DNA from 2 places in the Okibacterium endophyticum genome. Region 1 is predicted to be linked to the other one. Evidence: predicted binding sites of a transcription regulator. Region 1 holds the regulator's gene; the other holds the start of a gene.
The links. Region 1 encodes LexA, which represses DNA repair genes until DNA is damaged. Its sites were predicted from a motif close to TCGAACANNTGTTCGA; they were not measured.
Positions count from the first base shown of each region.

Region 1 (8,966 bases):
CGAGGCGAAACCGGCCACAACGAAGCCGACAACGAGCCAGCGGATGCCGCGACAGTCGAGTCCGTGATCGTCCGTTCGTTGGCCCGTCGTTCGCTCAGCGAGTCAGAGGTGCTCGATCTGGCCATAAAGACGCACGGTCTCGAACCGCGTTCGGCGAATGACGTGCTCGATCACCTGCGTGAGCTCGGATACGTTAATGACCGTGCGCTTGCCGAGCAGCTGAGGCTCACCCTGCACGGGCGCAAGGGCCAGAGCAGGGCGGTCGTCGCCCGGACGATGTCGTCGCGGGGCATCGACCGAGAGATCGTCGGCGAGGTTCTCGATGACATCGCAGACGATGACGAACTCGCACAGGCGACAGAACTCGCCGCCAAGCGGGCGTCGACCCTCACCCGTGTCGACGCAGAGACCGCTGAGCGCCGTCTGGTCGGCTATCTCGCCCGCCGCGGGTATCCGGGGCATATCGCCAGACAGGCCATCACAACCGCCCTCGAGCGCCGCCGTTCAGGGGTGCACTTCAGCGAGAACGTACACTAGATGGATCATGAGTTCCCTGCTTGAATCCCCAGCTCTCATCGAGCGCTCGGCAGCCTCGGTCGACGCGACCGGCCACACGCGCACCTATGAGGTGAAGACCTTCGGCTGCCAGATGAACGTCCACGACTCCGAGCGGCTGAGCGGATCACTCGAAGCGGCCGGCTATGTGAAGGCCGAGGGTGACGAACCCGATATCGTCGTGATCAACACCTGCGCGGTCCGCGAGAACGCCGACAACAAGTTGTACGGCAACCTCGGCTATCTCGCGTCGGTCAAGAAGCGCCACGAGGGGATGCAGATCGCCGTCGGCGGCTGTCTCGCGCAGAAAGACAAGAACACCATTCTCGAGAAGGCGCCGTGGGTCGACGTCGTCTTCGGAACACACAACATGGGTTCGCTGCCGAGCCTTCTCGAGCGAGCCCGTCACAATAACGACGCCCAGATCGAAATACTCGACGCGCTCGAGACCTTTCCCTCGACACTTCCGACGAAACGGGACTCGAGCTACAGCGGATGGGTGTCGATCTCGGTCGGATGCAACAACACCTGCACGTTCTGCATAGTGCCATCGCTGCGCGGCAAAGAGAAAGACAGGCGCCCAGGCGAGATTCTCGCCGAGATCCAGGCACTCGTCGACGACGGCGCCATCGAGGTCACGCTGCTCGGGCAGAACGTCAACTCCTACGGCGTCGAGTTCGGCGATCGGCAGGCCTTCGGCAAACTGCTGCGGGCGGCCGGCGACATCGACGGCCTCGAGCGCGTGAGGTTCACGAGCCCGCACCCGGCCGCCTTCACCGACGACGTGATCGACGCCATGGCAGAGACGCCGAATGTGATGCCGCAGCTGCACATGCCCCTGCAGTCAGGCTCAGACCGGATCCTCAAGGCGATGCGGCGTTCGTACCGGAGCGAACGTTTTCTCGGCATCCTCGATCGTGTGCGCGCCCGCATCCCCCATGCGGCGATCTCGACAGACATCATCGTCGGGTTCCCGGGCGAGACCGAAGAAGACTTCCAAGAGACGCTGCGCGTGGTGGAAGCCGCGCGATTCGCGACGGCGTTCACCTTCCAGTATTCGATTCGAGCCGGCACCCCTGCGGCCACCATGCCCGACCAGGTGCCGAAGGCCGTTGTGCAGGAACGCTATGAGCGGCTCATCGAGCTGCAGGAGCGGATAAGCCTCGAAGAGAACCGATCCGTCATCGGGCGAGAAGTGCAGCTCCTCGTCGCCACGGGCGAGGGCAAGAAGGACTCGGAAACACGTCGCATGTCGGGTCGGGCGGAGGACTCCCGTCTCGTGCATTTCGACATTCCAGACGGGTCGGACCTGCCGCGACCTGGCGACGTGGTCACCGTCACCGTCACGCAGGCGGCGCCGTTCCACCTGATCGCAGACTCACAGGACGGTGCGCCGCTGCGCATCAGACGCACACAGGCCGGCGACGCCTGGGATCGTGCACAGGCCGAATCGTGTGCGACCCCTGCGCACGGGCAGTCTGCCGAACCCGGCCGGGTCTCGCTCGGGCTTCCGGCACTGAGAGTGGGAGCCCCGGCCGAGCCGTCGGCGAACACGGTGCGCCCCTCAGACGAGAACGACGGCGACCGCTGAGCAGCCGAGACCTGCCCGACCCGAGGCTGATCGCGATCGTCGGGCCGACCGGCACCGGAAAATCTGACCTCTCGCTCAACCTGGCCCGCGAGCTCCACGCTCGCGGCGCCGGTGCCGAAATCGTGAACGCCGACGCCATGCAGCTCTATCGCGGCATGGACATCGGCACGGCCAAACTCCCGGCCGAGCTCAGGCAACGTGTTCCGCACCATCTGCTCGACGTGCTCGACGTCACCGACGAGGCGACGGTTTCCCGATACCAGACCGAGGCGCGTGCTGTCGTCGGCGCGATCCTCGACCGGGGCAACTGGCCCATCCTCGTGGGCGGTTCCGGATTGTACGTGTCGAGCGTGATCTTCGACTTTCAGTTCCCCGGATCCGATCCGATGATCCGCGCGCGTCTTGAAGATGAACTGGCGCAGCAGGGAAGCGGTGCGCTGTATCGCCGGCTGAGAGACGTGGACCCCGATGCGGCGGCGCGCATCGGCGCGCAGAACGCACGGCGTATCGTTCGGGCGCTCGAGGTCGCCGAGATCACCGGCGAGCCCGTGTCGGGTTCGCTGCCGGATGAACCGGTCTACTGGACCCCGGCGACGATCATCGGGCTCCGTGCACCCCGGAACGAGCTGACGACGAGACTCGATCGGCGTGTGCTCCAGATGTGGCGCGACGGGCTCGTCGACGAGGTATCGAGGTTGCGGGACCGGGGGCTTGAGAGCGGCGTCACCGCGCGACGGGCTATCGGATACGCTCAGGCCCTCGGCGAACTGACCGGGGAACTCACGCGGGCACAGGCGATCGAACTGACCCAACAGCTCACCCGGCGTTATGCGAGGCGGCAGATGAGCTGGTTCACCAGATACCGAGACGCACTCTGGTTCGATTACGACAGCGATATGCTCCTGCAGCAGGTACTGCAGTCGATCCTCTGAGCCGCGAACGAGGGTGCGGGCACGATGTATGGCGGCAGCGGTCCGCCCTCCGGTGAACCGTAGACTTGACGCCATGTCATTCACCCTGAATTTCACCAAGGGCCACGGAACCGGCAACGACTTCGTGCTCTACAGCGACCCCGATGGTGAACATCCGATGACGTCTGAGCAGATCGCCGCTGTGTGCGACCGCCATTTCGGCATCGGCGCGGACGGTGTGATCAGGGCAGTGCGGTCCCGCGCACTCGATGCCGGCTCAGCCGCCCTCGCGGAGGACCCGCACGCCGAATGGTTTATGGATTACCACAACGCCGACGGCTCGGTCGCAGAGATGTGCGGGAACGGCATCCGCGTTTTTGTGCACTATCTGATCGATCGCGGGCTGGCCGAGCTCGGCCAGGGCGAGACGCTTGCCGTCGGCACGCGTGCGGGGGTGAGGGATGTTCAGCTCTCCGCTGCGGGATACCAGGTCGATCTCGGCCGTTGGTCGCTCGACGGTGGTGAGCCACTCGTCCGTGCCAAAGAGGTGAAGGTTGCGCGGCCCGGTCTGGGCATCAACGTGGGCAACCCTCACGTGGTCGTCGCCCTGGCAGACGACGCAGAGCTCGACGCGGCCGACCTGTCGTATGCCCCACGGCTCGAACCGGTTCCCGCAGACGGTGCGAACGTCGAGTTCGTTGTGCCGCACGAGCCTCTGATCAGCAACGGCGTCGCGAGAATCAGGATGCGTGTGCACGAGAGGGGAAGCGGCGAGACCCTCTCATGTGGGACGGGCATCGCGGCAGCTGCGCTGGCCACCAGGCACTGGGCGGGCGCCGGCGCACCGAATCAGTGGCGGGTCGATGTCGCGGGCGGCTCGCTCGGCGTTCGGATGTTCCCGACCGAGGACGGCGAACACGTCGCTCTCAGCGGACCGGCAGAGCTCGTCTATACCGGTGAGCTGATGCTCGTGTAGGAACGGTCACGCCGATGCTCTGGTCACGCGGGCGACGCCACTCTGTGCTTGGCGCGAAGCACCCGATACCCCTTGCCCGTGGCGGCCCTGGTGACGGTGAAGTCGTCGGGAAGCGCTCCGTTGAGCCATCGGTGCAGACTGTCTGACCCGAGGTTCCGCTGCACGACCAGCCACGCGTCCGATCCGGACGTCAGACGGGGGAGCCAGTGCTCGAGCATCGTGTGGAGCTCGTTCTTTCCGACCCGGATCGGCGGATTCGACCAGATCGTCCTGAACCGAAGCTCGTCTGGAACCTCGGAGGGAAGAACCGCGCGAACGTTCTCGAGTCCAAGGGATCCGGCGTTCGTGCGCACGAGATCGAGGGCGCGTTCGTTGACATCGACAGCCCACACGGTCGCGAGGGGCGATTCGATAGCCAGGGTCAGGGCGATCGGTCCCCAGCCGCAGCCGAGGTCGAGAAAATTGCCGCTCGGGGGAGGCGCCGGTGTGTTCGAGAGCAGGACCTGTGTGCCCGTGTCGACGCGGTCGGGGCTGAAGATGCCACCGGCGGTCGTGACCTCGATCTCGCGGCCCGCGAGACGGACCCGGATCCTGCGTTGCTTCAGGTCACTGCCTGGGGACCCGGTGAAATAGTGATCGCTACCCATAGTGAAGAACGTACTCGACCAGAACGAACTAGGGTTAACGTCAATGACAGAGAATTCCGGCGATGACCGTCACCAGGCCGATGGCAGCTCCCCAGACAACGATGTTGTGTCCCGGGTGCTCGACCGCGCGGACACGCACGCGAGCGGATACACCCTCTTTGGACGTGCTCGAGCAGAGGCTCTGAACGATGAGAGGCCCCTGCGCGAGGATGATGAGCGGGATGGCGAGCAGCTCGATCGTGAAGAACGGCAGGCGCTTCGGCGGGTCGCCGGGCTCTCGACCGAGCTCGAAGACGTCACAGAGGTCGAGTATCGCCAGCTGCGACTCGAGAATGTCATTCTCATCGGCGTCTACTCGCAGGGTTCGCTCGATGACGCAGAGAACTCGCTTCGCGAGCTTGCAGCACTCGCTGAGACGGCCGGCGCGGTTGTGCTCGACGGGATGCTGCAGCGGCGCCCCCACCCGGACCCGAGCACGTACCTGGGCCGGGGCAAGGCAGAGGAGCTGAGGGCAATCGTGCAGTCGCTCGGCGCCGACACGGTCATCGCGGACACGGAGCTGGCGCCGAGTCAGCGGCGCGCACTCGAAGACGTGGTCAAAGTCAAGGTGATCGACCGCACAGCTGTGATCCTCGACATCTTCAGCCAGCACGCCAAGAGCAGGGAGGGCAAGGCCCAGGTGGAACTTGCCCAGCTCGAGTATCTGCTTCCTCGGCTGCGCGGATGGGGTGAATCCATGAGCCGCCAGGCAGGTGGTCAGGTCGGCGGCGCAGGAGCCGGCATGGGTTCCCGTGGCCCCGGTGAGACGAAGATCGAGCTCGACAGACGCCGCATCCACACACGAATGGCGAAGCTGCGCAAGCAGATCAAGGGCTTCGCCCCGTCACGCGAGGCGAAACGGGCGAACCGCCACCGCAACGAGGTGCCCTCCGTCGCGATCGCCGGCTACACGAACGCCGGCAAATCGAGTCTGCTCAACCGCATCACGAAGGCAGGAGTGCTGGTCGAGAACGCGCTCTTCGCCACTCTCGACGCGACGGTGCGCCGCACCCGCACCGAAGACGGGCGTCAATACACGCTCGTCGACACTGTCGGTTTCGTCAGGAACCTCCCACATCAGCTCGTCGAGGCCTTCCGCTCGACGCTCGAAGAAGTGGCAGACGCCGAACTGATCGTGCACGTGGTCGACGCGTCGCATCCCGACCCCGCGTCACAGCTGACCACGGTGAGGGACGTCATCGGCGACGTCGGCGCACGAGACATCCCCGAGCTCGTCGTCTTCAACAAATCCGATCTGATCAGCGAAGACGACCGGCTGCTGCTGCGCGGACTCGAGCCTGACGCGGTCTTCGCGTCAGCTCGCACTGGTGAGGGGATCGACGAGATTCTCGAGGCGGTTTCCGCTCTCTTGCCGAGCCCGTCGATCGAGGTGACCCTGCTTGTGCCGTATGACAGGGGTGAGGTCATTTCTATGCTTCACCGCAGGGCGCGTGTGATGCACATCGACTATCTCGAGGCCGGAACACGTGTTCGCGCACTGGTGTCAGAAGAAATCGCCGCATCGGTGGATGAGTTCATCGTCAAGCGTCGCGACGGCGTGACTGCCTGACGCGTCACCCGTCTGAGGGCGGCCGAGCGTCCACCAGCAGCCACGTCGGCGGCAACGACCGCCGTCGGCTGCTTGTCGGACCCTCAGGCTTATGACCGCGACGGCGGCGTCATCCGGGCGAACTGTGACGCGTCAGACGGATCGAAGAACGGCGACCACTTTGCCGAGCACGTCGGCGAGGTCACCGACGATCGGTTCGAAGTTGCTGTTCCGCGGCAGCAACCAGACGTGGCCGTCTCGCTTGCGGAACACCTTGACTGTCGCCTCACCGTCGAGCATGGCCGCAACGATGTCGCCGTTCTCGGCGGTGCTCTGCTGTCGTACGACCACCCAGTCGCCATCGCAGATGGCGGCGTCGATCATCGACTCGCCCTTGACCTTCAGCATAAAGAGGTCGCCCTTGCCGACGAGCTGCCGCGGCAGAGGGAAGACCTCTTCGACCTGCTGCTCTGCAGTGATCGGAACCCCGGCGGCAATGTTGCCGACCAGGGGTACCATCGCGGCGTCGCCGATCGGGGTGGTGTTCTCGTAGTCGAGCGACTCGGACGCGACCGACGGCAGCTCGATGAGCACCTCCAGGGCACGTGGACGATTCGGATCCCGCCGAAGGTATCCGCTGAGCTCCAACTGGTTCAGCTGGTGGGTCACGCTCGAGAGCGAGGCAAGGCCGACCGCGTCGCCGATCTCGCGCATGCTCGGCGGATAGCCCCGTTGACTCACGGATCGCTGGATGACTTCGAGGATCGCCAGCTGCTTGTCGCTCAGGGTCTTGCGCCGCCGCGTTGTGCCCTTGCCTGCCGGTGTTCCGCTGACCGTCATTGTGCTTCTTTCGCTCACGCGGCGCCGCCGCTGATACCCGTGTCGGTGGTTGCTGATTGAGTGTCAACCATCACACGAACTGTATCGGTGAAAAGGGCGCGAGGCAAACATCTGTTCGAGTGTGTCGCGACTCTCTTCTCATCGGTTTTCGAAAAGCATCTTGCATCTTCGAACAATCGAAGATAGATTCGGAACACATCTTCTTATAACCGGCCTCTGCGGATGCCGGTCATACGAAGACGGTGGATGACCGCAGGACGTAACAGAAGCAGCCTGTAGGAGGAAGAGCCCGTGACAACGAGCAGAGGCGGAAGGACGAACACAATGAGCGGACACCGGATGAACCGACCACGCGCGTACGTCACCCATATGGCGGGCGCAGAGCACGCCGGCCTCGTCGGCGCACAGCGCACAACGTCTGTGCCCACAACGTCTGTGCCCATAGCGTCTGTGCCCATAGCGTCTGTGCCTCGCGCATCCGCACCTCGCGTATCCGCACCTCGCGTATCCGCACCTCGCGCATCGGGACGTCTGCGGATCACGCGTCGTGGTCGCCTCGTGCTCACGACACTCGCTGCCGTGCCCGTGATCGCCGTCGCCGCCTATCTCGGACTGAATGCCGACGGTGCGGTCGCCACGTCGACGGCGAGCAGCGCGTCGTTCGAATACGTCACGATCGAGGCCGGACAGTCGCTGTGGCAGGTCGCGGTTCGCATCGCCCCCCAGGCGGACCCCAGAGACGTCATCAACGAGATCCTCGATCTCAACCGTCTGTCTTCATCGAACGTCGTGCCCGGGCAGCAGATCGCGATCCCGGCGAGCTATTCGGCGTCAGACACCGAGTGAACTCCGGGCGATTTAGTCGACTAAACGTCGGGGTGACGTCAGACGCCGAGTGAAACCTGGGCAATTTAGCTGGCTAAACTTGCGGGGTGACCTCACTCAGCGACCTTCCTATCCGCGACGATCTGCGCGGAAAGTCCCCGTACGGTGCTCCCCAGAAGGCCGTGCCTGTCGCGCTCAACGTGAACGAGAACACACACACCATTCCCGAAGCAGTCGCCCACGACATCGTGGCGCGCATCGCAGCGGCCGTCATCGGGGTGAACAGGTACCCGGATCGTGAGTTCACCGGCCTGCGCGACAGCCTGGCCGCCTATCTCGGACACGGGCTCACACGAGACAACGTATGGGCGGCGAACGGCTCCAACGAAGTCCTCCAGCAGGTTCTGCAGGCATTCGGGGGCCCGGGTCGCTCCGTGCTCGGGTTCAGCCCGACCTACTCGATGTACCCGCTGCTCGCATCCGGCACGGGAACACGCTGGATCGGCGCAGACCGGGACGACGACTTCGAGGTGTCGCCGCAGACGGCCGCGGCCGCCGTCGCGCGCGAGCAGCCCGACCTGGTGTTCCTCTGCTCACCGAACAATCCAACGGGTACTCCGCTCTCGATCGAGACCATCGCCGCTGTCTACGACCAGGCGCCCGGCATCGTCGTCGTCGATGAGGCATACGCCGAATTCGCCCCGGTGGGCACCCCAAGCGCACTCACGCTGCTCGACGGGCGCGAACGGCTCATCGTCTCTCGCACGATGAGCAAGGCGTTCGCGTTCGCCGGCGCCCGCCTCGGCTATCTGGCGGCGGACCCCGCCGTCACAGACGCGCTGCGCCTGGTGCGGCTGCCCTACCACCTTTCGGCGCTCACGCAGGCGGCGGCGACCGCCGCGCTCGCGCACAGCGACGAGATGCTCGCCATGGTCGACGACATCGCGCAGCAACGCGATCGCATCTCGACAGGGCTTCGTGGTTTGGGGTACAGCCCGCACCGCACGCACAGCAACTTCGTGCTGTTTGGCGG
Region 1 covers NZ_BAAGXA010000008.1:148,418-157,383, forward strand. Annotated here, with positions in the region: gene ACYVF5_RS12645 (regulatory protein RecX) at 1-537, shown strand, start outside; gene miaB (tRNA (N6-isopentenyl adenosine(37)-C2)-methylthiotransferase MiaB) at 545-2,146, shown strand; gene miaA (tRNA (adenosine(37)-N6)-dimethylallyltransferase MiaA) at 2,158-3,078, shown strand; gene dapF (diaminopimelate epimerase) at 3,152-4,033, shown strand; gene ACYVF5_RS12665 (class I SAM-dependent methyltransferase) at 4,057-4,680, opposite strand; gene hflX (GTPase HflX) at 4,724-6,289, shown strand; gene lexA (transcriptional repressor LexA) at 6,422-7,108, opposite strand; gene ACYVF5_RS12680 (LysM peptidoglycan-binding domain-containing protein) at 7,448-7,954, shown strand; gene ACYVF5_RS12685 (histidinol-phosphate transaminase) at 8,041-8,966, shown strand, end outside.

Region 2 (8,966 bases), on a different contig from region 1:
GGGTGTGGCGCCAGAAGATGCCGGATTCGCGTTCTCCGCGTGCGCGTGCGGTGACCACGAACTGTGAATCCATGGCGGCGAGCAGGGACTCCCGCATGACCTGCCCGAGAAACCCCGCGAGGGGGAGCGCCAGCGTGAGGGTCGGAAGGATGAGGCCCAGCACACCGGGAACGCTGATCGGCGGCAACCAGCCGAGTGTTGTGCTGAACACGAGCACCAGCACGGTTCCCAACCAGAAGTGCGGGACGGCCGCTGCCACGAGTTCGAGCCCGGAGCCGACGGCCCACGCCATTCGCCCGCCCTGCACACTCCAGACAGCCATAACGAGTGCGATCACCCATGCGACGGCGAGGGCGCAGAGGGCGAGGATGAGCGTGGCGCCGAGCTGCTCGCCGATCGCGGACGCCACCGGCCGGTTGAGCGAGTACGACTGCCCGAGGTCTCCGCGAACGAGACGCAGCAGGTAGTCGCCGTACTGCACGATGAGTGGCCGGTCCAGCCCGTGCTCCCGCCGCACCTGCGCGAGCGATTCTTCGCTCGCCTGCGACCCGGGACCGCCGAGGATGGCCTCTGCCGGGTCTCCGGGGATCAGGCGGATGCTGAAGAACGTCACTGTCGCCGCGGCCCACAGAACGAAGGCGAGGCCGCCGATTCTGGCGAGGAGCCACGACCACCGGCGACCGCCCGCGCGCCGAGGGCGCTGTCGTTCGGTCGACGGTGGTGGCAGGGTCACGACGAGAGCCACGCCTCGGCGAAGGTCGGTGTCGAGACCGTCGGCATGGCGCGGAGGCCGCGCAGGGACGATGTGTAGAGAAAGTGGTTCTGCTGGTCGTAGAGGGGAAGGATGTAGTGCCCCTCGAGAATGATGCGCTGCGCGTCGTGATACAGCGTCTCCCTGGCCTGGGGGTCCGAGGTGCTGCTCGCCTCGGACAGCAGGCTGTCGAGCTCGGGCAGGCTCACCTGTGCGAGGTTGGCGAAATACCCGCTCGGCGCCGGGGTGATGCTCGACGAGTGGTACAGGATGCGCAGCACGTCTGGGCCGACCTTCGTGTATGGCGCGCTCACCAGGTTGTAGTCGTTCTCGGCGAGGGCTGCGTACCAGCTCGACAGGTCGAGCGGATGAAGCCGAACGTCGAAGCCGGCGTCCTTCGCGCCCGCCTGGATCTGTTCGAACAACGACTGTTCAGCGGGGATCGACTGATTGGTGCTGACGGGAAAATCGAGAACGAGGCGTTCGCCGTCTTTGATCCGGTACCCCTCGGCATCCGTCTCGTCCCAGCCCGCATCGTCGAGCAGCTCAGCCGCTTCGTCCTGGTCGGTCTCGAACAGCTCGGAAAGCGAGAGGGCTGCCGATTCCCGGCTCGAGAGCGCGGAGTAGGAACGCTCGGCGGTGCCGAAGAACAGGCTGTCGATTCCGTCGTTCACGTCGACGGCGCGAATGAACGCCTCGCGCACCCGTTCATCGTCGAACGGCGCTTTGCCCGAGTTCAGCTCGATCCGGTTCGACGCACCGGGACGCGGGGCGTTCAGGTGCTCGATGGTGTCCACCGACTCCGCGGCCGCGATGGTGTCAGGCTGTGCGTTGTCGATGACCTGCACCTCGCCGGACTGGAGCGCCGCGTATCTGCTCGCGGAGTCCGGAATGAACCGCCAGACGATCTCGTCGAGGTAGGCGGGTCCGTCGAGATCCGAGTCCGCGGGCGGTGAGTTGTAGTCCTCGTTGCGCACGAGGGTGATGGAGTCCTGCCTGTTCCATTCCTCCACGATGAACGGCCCGGTGCCCACCGGTGACGCGCAGTTCTCGTCTTTGCTGCGCGCGAGAGCGGCGGGCGACTCCATGGCGACCCACACCTGGGACAGGCTTTCCAGGAGCGCGCTGTCCGGTTCGGTCAGCGAGAGACGGATGGTGTGCTCGTCGACGACCTCTGTCGCCGCGACCTTGCCGAGAGCCAGGTACCCGGTCGATGACGCGGTCTCGGGGTTCTGCACGTGTGCGATGTTGGCGGCCACGGCCTCGGCGGTGAACGGCGTGCCGTCTGTGAACGTGACGTCGTCGCGCAACGCGAACTCCCAGCTGAGTCCGTCGTCGCTCTCCGTCCAGTCGGTGGCGAGCCAGGGAATGACCCTGCCGTCGTTGTCGAGCGAGACCAGGGACTCCAGGTACTGCGTCGCGATGAGAGCCTGCGGATAGTTGCCCCCGACGTGCGGATCGAGGCAGGTGGGTTCGGCATCACCGGACGCATACGTCAGTGTGCCGCCTGTGACAGGGTCGTTCGCCGCGGCATCGTCGGATGTGCCTGGCGCGCAGGCGGTGAGAACCAGGGCGCTCGCCGCGGTGATCGCCAGGGTGGCGATGGAGGCGCGACGATGCGAGTGGAGCGCGGGCATGAAGATCCTTCTGTTGTGTGTCAGGTGGGTTATCGGGTGAGTGGCTGCTGGGGGTTAGTGGTTGCTGGGCTTATTGGTTTGAGTGCAGTAATAGCTTATCGGCCCAGCGGCCCGCCGGCGCTCGCCCGGTAGGGAGCCTGTCGGGGCTCGTCAGGTCGAGGAGAGCCTGCTCTGACGTAACCGCTCTTCAAGAAGCTCCGCACGTGCGCCAGGCGTCGCCTTATGGAGGTCGACGCGATCGTCGCCCTCGTGCTTCCCAGGCGCCTGCATTTCACCCACGAAACGACTAGAACATATGTTCGAATGTGTGGTAGAATCGGGTATGGCCGCTGATGAACAGAGCACTCCTCCGGATGACGGGGTGTGCTCCGCTGCGGCGCGTCGTGCGGGTGAGGTTTCGGCTTTGATCGCGGAGGTTGTTGAGGCGGATCGTGAGGTGGCCAGGGCTGAGGCGCGGCGGGTTGTGGTGCTTGATCGGGCCAGGCGGTGTGCTGAAGAGACCGTGTCGGGGGTGGTGTTGGATTCTGGTGTTCTGTCGGGGTCGCGGGTGGATGAGTTGGGGTATCGGTCGTTCATCGCGGAGCTGGCCGCGGCGATGCGGGTTTCGGAGTCGTCGGTGCGTGTGCTGGTGGAGGAGGCTCGTGTGTTGCAGGAGTCGTTGCCGTTGACTCGGGCTGCGTTGGCTGCGGGGGAGATCGGTTATCGGCATGCGAGGGTGATCGTTGATCAGGTGTGGTCGTTGCCCGATGACGCGGTGCCGGGGTTCGAGGAGCGGGTGTTGCCGGTCGCGAGGGTGATGACGCCGGCGCGGTTCGGTGTGGCGGCGCGGGTGTTGCGTGAGAGGGTGCATCCGGAGACGATCCGTGAGCGTCGGGTGAAGGCTGAACGGGGTCGTGGTGTGGAGTTCAGTCCCGCGGCGGATGGGATGGCGTGGTTCGGGTTGAAGCACACGGCGGAGATCGTGACCTCGCTTCACGCGGCGACGATGGCTGCGGCGCGGAGTCTGCACGAGGGTGCGGGTGGGGTGGATGGTCGCACGATCCAGCAGATCGCTGCTGACGTGCTCGCTGATGTGATCGTGGCCGGGCATGTCCTCGGCGGCGCCGACGGGCCCCTTGACACCTCCGAACCGGCGGCCGCCGAACCGACGACAGCTGAATCGGGCGCACCGGCCACCGCCGAAACGGCTATAGCCGGACCGGCACCCGCGATGGGGTCGGGGGCACCCGCGCTGGCAGCGGCACCCGTAGATGATGATGCTGGTGAGGGATTGGCCCGGTTCCGGGCGGTGCTCGGGATCGGGGATCGGCGTCTGTCGATCCGGCCCACGGTCATGGTCACCGTTCCCGCGCTCACTCTTCTTGATCTCGACGCTGAACCCGCGACCCTCGACGGGTACGGGCCCATCGACCCCGAGACCGCGAAACGGCTCGCCGGGAACGCGCCCTCGTTCACCCGGATCCTCACCCACCCCGAGACCGGCGCCGTCCTCTCCGTCGGCCGTGACTCCTACACCGTGCCAGCGGACCTGAAACGTGCCCTCCGGATCCGGGATCAAACCTGCCGGTTCCCGGGCTGCAACCGCAAAGCAGGGAACAGTGACATCGACCACACTGTTGACTGGCAGTACGGGGGCCAGACCGCGCTCACGAATCTTGCGCATCTCTGCCGTACACATCACACTCTGAAACACCGAACCCGGTGGAACGTGACCCAGCATCCGGACGGGGTGCTGCAATGGTCCTCGCCCCACGGTGACACCCACTTCACCTACCCCGCACACAGGCTCCCCACTCCCGCGCCCGCACCCGCACGTCCGCCGTCACGCGCACGGGAACTGCTCGACGCCCTCCTCCCACCACCCCGAGAACTCCCCACCGAACCACCCTTCTGAACGCCCAGCTCCGTTCCGGTGCGAGAAACGTAGAGACAGGCGCGATCACACGGCCCCACGGTATGGCACGGAGGGGTGGCGCTCGGAGGTGGAAGAGGTCGCGGGATTCCTCTAGGATGAACGTGTTCAGTGAACATGTTCAGGACGGTGGAGATGGCAGCGATTCGAGACGCCGCACGGCGTGAAACCCAGTCGAGGGTATTCGCTGCGTCTGAGGCGTTGTTCCGCGAGCGGGGCTTCGCCAACACGACAATCCGTGACGTTGCCGCGGCGGCGGGAGTGAGCGTGGGGACCGTGATGGCGGTCGGCGACAAGAGCACCCTGCTCGTAGCCATCTTCGACCGCCTCATCGAGAGCGTCCACCAGCGCCGGTCAGGTATCGAGACTCACGGGTCCGCATCGGATCGGGTCATGGTGCTGCTGGACCCCTTCATCGCCCTGTTCACAAGTCGTGGCGAGCTGGCACGGGCCTACGCGTCGATCCTTGTCGCCGGCCGCCACGACTCGACCGTGTTCACCGAACTCGCCGCAATGCTCGTGAGAGAGATCCGCGCGGTGTTCGGCCCCGGGAGTGACACGCTCGCGCAAGCGGTGTACCGGGCTTATCTGGGCACCTTGTTCATGTGGGCTGCGGGTGGGAGCGACGATCCTGTGGTGTTGAGAGAAGACCTGCACCACACACTCGCCGCACTCTGTCCGAAAGAGGAGAAGAATCAATGATCTTGCTACCGAGTCTGTGGTGGCTGCCCAGCCTACTCGCCGCCGTACTGCTCGCCGATGCCGCGCTGTCGGTCAGGCCTCCGGCCTTCATCCGCGACTGCCTGAACGGGGTGAGGTTCCCCCGCGACTGGTGGTGGACACTCATCGTCATCAAGACACTTGCAGCCGCCGGGCTGATCGCGGGCATCTGGGTTTCCGGAATCGGATTCGCCGCGAACCTCGGTGTGGTCGCCTACTTCCTCTGCGCGGTCGCTGCACATCTGAAAGCGCGATTCCTCGGGCAAGCGTTCTGGATCAACTGCCTCGGCATGCTTGCCTTGGCCATGATCATCCTGGTGCTGTCCTACGCGTTATAACAGTCCCGCTGCAGTGAGGGCACCGCTCGTGTTCGTGTCGTCAGCTCCGACGCTCGGTCGTGTCGACGTTGCTCCGCCATCCGACAAGCCCGCGGGCCCTGCCTTGGTCTCGTGCCGTTCGCCGATCGACTCGCCGGTTACGATGACGAGCAGAAGCAGAAGCAGAAGCAGACGACGAGGGGACGACGATGGCAGACGCACGAGTCGGGCGACCGCGCCGGTCGAGCCGAGAGACCATTGAAGATGCCGCGGCCGAGCTCTTTCTCGAGCAGGGCTACGACAAAACGACTGTCGAGCAGATCGCGCAGCGAGCCGGTGTCAGCCGGAACACCTTCTTCAATTACTTCCCAGCCAAATCAGACGTGCTGTGGGTCGACCTCGATGAGAGCATCTCGGGTCTTGAAGCAGAATTGTCCGAGACTCCGCCGTCCGATGATCCGCTCACCACTGTCGCGAGGGCCCTACTCGATGTCGCGTCGGGACATCCCTCCGATCGTGTTCCGTGGGCGCTCACCCAGGCCGAGCTGATGCGAACGGAGTCCGAGCTGCAGGCATCCGGTCTGGCGAGGATCATTCGCGCCGCTGCCGTCATCGAGACATATCTCGGCGCGTGCGCATGGTCGCACCGGCTCGAGGCACGAGTGATCGCGTTCGCGCTTCTCGGCGCCAGCGCAGCGGCCTGCGGCTCATGGGCGGATGCGGGCGTCTCCCGTCGTCCGCTGGCCGACTACCTCGCTCCGGCGATCGAGCCCGTCTGCCGAGGCTTCGCCGCAGAAGGCCCGTGAAGAGGCTATCCTTGACGACTAGAGACAGTGAACCGGCCATCACCGGGGAGTTTTCGGAAGAACAGCGGATGCTCGCAGCCGCCAAGTAGAACCGAACGGGTCCGGCCCGTCACAGCCGAAGAACGAGCGGTCGTTGTCGGTCGGTGAACGGCAGGCAACGTCAAGCGGGGTGGTACCGCGGTGCATGCATCGCCCTCGCAGGAGAAAACAACCTGCCAGGAGAGCAATGACCTACCCGAAGCCGAACGCCGAGAACGCCGATGGCACCGCTTTCGGCGTGACGCCGTCCCCTCGATTCCCCGAGATCGAAAAGAACGTTCTCGAGTTCTGGAAGAAGGACAAGACCTTTCTCGCCTCGATCGAGCAACGCGAGGGCTGTGAGGAGTGGGTGTTCTACGATGGTCCGCCCTTCGCAAACGGCCTTCCGCACTACGGCCACCTTCTGACCGGGTATGCCAAAGACCTGTTCCCTCGGTTCCAGACCATGCGAGGCAAGCAGGTGCACCGCCGGTTCGGCTGGGACACCCACGGACTCCCGGCAGAGCTCGAGGCGGAGCGGCAGCTCGGGATCACTGACAAGAGCCAGATCGAAGAGATGGGAATCGCCGCCTTCAACCAGGCGGCGAAGGACTCCGTCCTGAGATACACAGCAGAATGGCAGGAGTACGTCACCCGCCAGGCCCGGTGGGTCGACTTCGACAACGATTACAAGACTCTCGACATCAGCTTCATGGAGAGCGTGATCTGGGCGTTCAAACAGCTTTATGACAAAGACCTCGCCTACGAGGGCTACCGTGTGCTCCCATATTGCTGGCGTGACCAGACCCCGCTGTCGAACCACGAGCTGCGCATGGACGACGACGTCTACAAGATGCGTCAAGACCAGACGGTCACCGTGACCTTCCCCCTCGTCGGCCCGAAGGCAGAATCGCTCGGGCTCACCGCCGTCAGGGCACTCGCCTGGACGACGACACCGTGGACGCTGCCGACGAACCTGGCGCTCGTCGTCGGTCCCGCGATCGAGTATGCAGTTGTGCCGGCAGGCCCGAACGGCACACCGGATGCCACGGTGCTTCGTGAGAAGCCGGCGGCAGCCGGCGAGGCGACACAGGTGCTCGGCGCGGAGTATCTGCTCGCGAGCGATCTCGTGGGCTCGTATGCGAAGGATCTCGGCTATGAGTCGGCCGACGAGGCCGTCCGAGCCGTCTCGCGCACAGTGCGCGGGGCGGACCTCGAGGGCGTCAGCTACGACCGGCTGTTCGACTATTACGCCGATGCCGAGGTGTGGAACACCGGGAACGCCTGGCAGATTCTCGTCGACGATTACGTCACGACCACAGACGGCACGGGCATCGTGCACCAGGCGCCCGCATACGGTGAAGACGACCAGCGGATCTGTGAGGCCAACGGCATCCCCGTGATCTTGTCGCTGACCGACGGAGGCGTCTTTCTTCCCGAGGTCACCGAGGTCGCCGGCCTGCTCTGGTCAGACGCCAACAAACCCCTCACGCATGCGCTCAGGGCGGAGGGCCGTCTGCTGCGCCAGGCAAGTTACGAGCATTCGTATCCGCACTGCTGGCGATGCCGCAATCCGCTCATCTACAAGGCCGTCTCGAGTTGGTTCGTGCGGGTTCCGGAGTTCAGGGAGCGCATGGGTGAGCTCAATCAGCACATCAACTGGGTGCCTGAGAATGTGAAGGACGGACAGTTCGGAAAGTGGGTGGGGAACGCCAGGGACTGGTCGATCAGCCGCAACCGATACTGGGGGTCGCCGATCCCGGTCTGGAAGAGCGATGACCCCGAGTACCCGCGCATCGACGTCTATGGTTCGCTCGACGATCTCGAGCGCGACTTCGGGGTGAGGCCCGCCGACCTGCACCGTCCGTACATCGACGAGCTCACCCGGCCGAACCCGGATGATCCCACCGGAAACTCGGTGATGCGGCGCATCACCGACGTGCTCGACGTCTGGTTCGACTCGGGCTCGATGCCGTTCGCCCAGGTGCACTACCCGTTCGACAACCGCGAATGGTTCGACGATCACAGCCCCGCCGACTTCATCGTCGAGTACATCGGTCAGACGCGTGGCTGGTTCTACACGATGCACGTGCTCAGCACAGCGCTCTTCGACCGCCCGGCGTTCAGCAACGTCATCAGCCACGGCATCGTGCTCGGCAGCGACGGACAGAAGATGTCGAAGTCCCTGCGCAACTACCCAGACGTCAACGAGGTGTTCGACCGCGACGGCTCGGATGCCATGCGCTGGTTCCTGATGTCGAGTTCGGTGCTGCGCGGCGGCAACCTCATCGTCACCGAGGAGGGCATCCGCGAGGGCGTACGCCAGCTGCTGCTGCCACTGTGGAACACCTGGTACTTCTTCTCGCTCTATGCGAACACGGCAGAAGAGGGCGGATACGACGCCGTGCGGCGCACCGACTCGGCGGATGCGCTCGACAGGTACATCCTGGCGAAGACGGGGGAGATGGTCACCGAGGTGACCACTCACCTCGAGAACCTGGACTCACCTCTCGCGGCCGCCGCGCTGAGGGACTTCGCCGACGTGCTCACCAACTGGTATGTGCGGCGGTCTCGCGACCGCTTCTGGAGGGGAGTGGATCGGGCGGATCCGTCGAGCACCGAGGCCTTCGACACCCTGTACACAGTGCTCGAGACGCTCACCCGCGCCGCCGCGCCGCTGCTTCCGCTCATCACGGATCAGGTCTGGAAAGGCCTCACCGGGGGCAGGAGCGTGCACCTCACGGATTGGCCGGATGCGGGAGAGTTCCCCCTCGACCAGCCACTCGTCGAGGCCATGGACACGAT
Region 2 covers NZ_BAAGXA010000005.1:693,984-702,949, forward strand. Annotated here, with positions in the region: gene ACYVF5_RS07555 (ABC transporter permease) at 1-733, opposite strand, end outside; gene ACYVF5_RS07560 (ABC transporter substrate-binding protein) at 730-2,388, opposite strand; gene ACYVF5_RS07565 (HNH endonuclease signature motif containing protein) at 2,711-4,282, shown strand; gene ACYVF5_RS07570 (TetR/AcrR family transcriptional regulator) at 4,436-5,002, shown strand; gene ACYVF5_RS07575 (DoxX family protein) at 4,999-5,358, shown strand; gene ACYVF5_RS07580 (TetR family transcriptional regulator) at 5,547-6,143, shown strand; gene ileS (isoleucine--tRNA ligase) at 6,370-8,966, shown strand, end outside.
Region 2: the regulator LexA is predicted to act here: its motif matches at 2,676-2,691, upstream of ACYVF5_RS07565 (HNH endonuclease signature motif containing protein).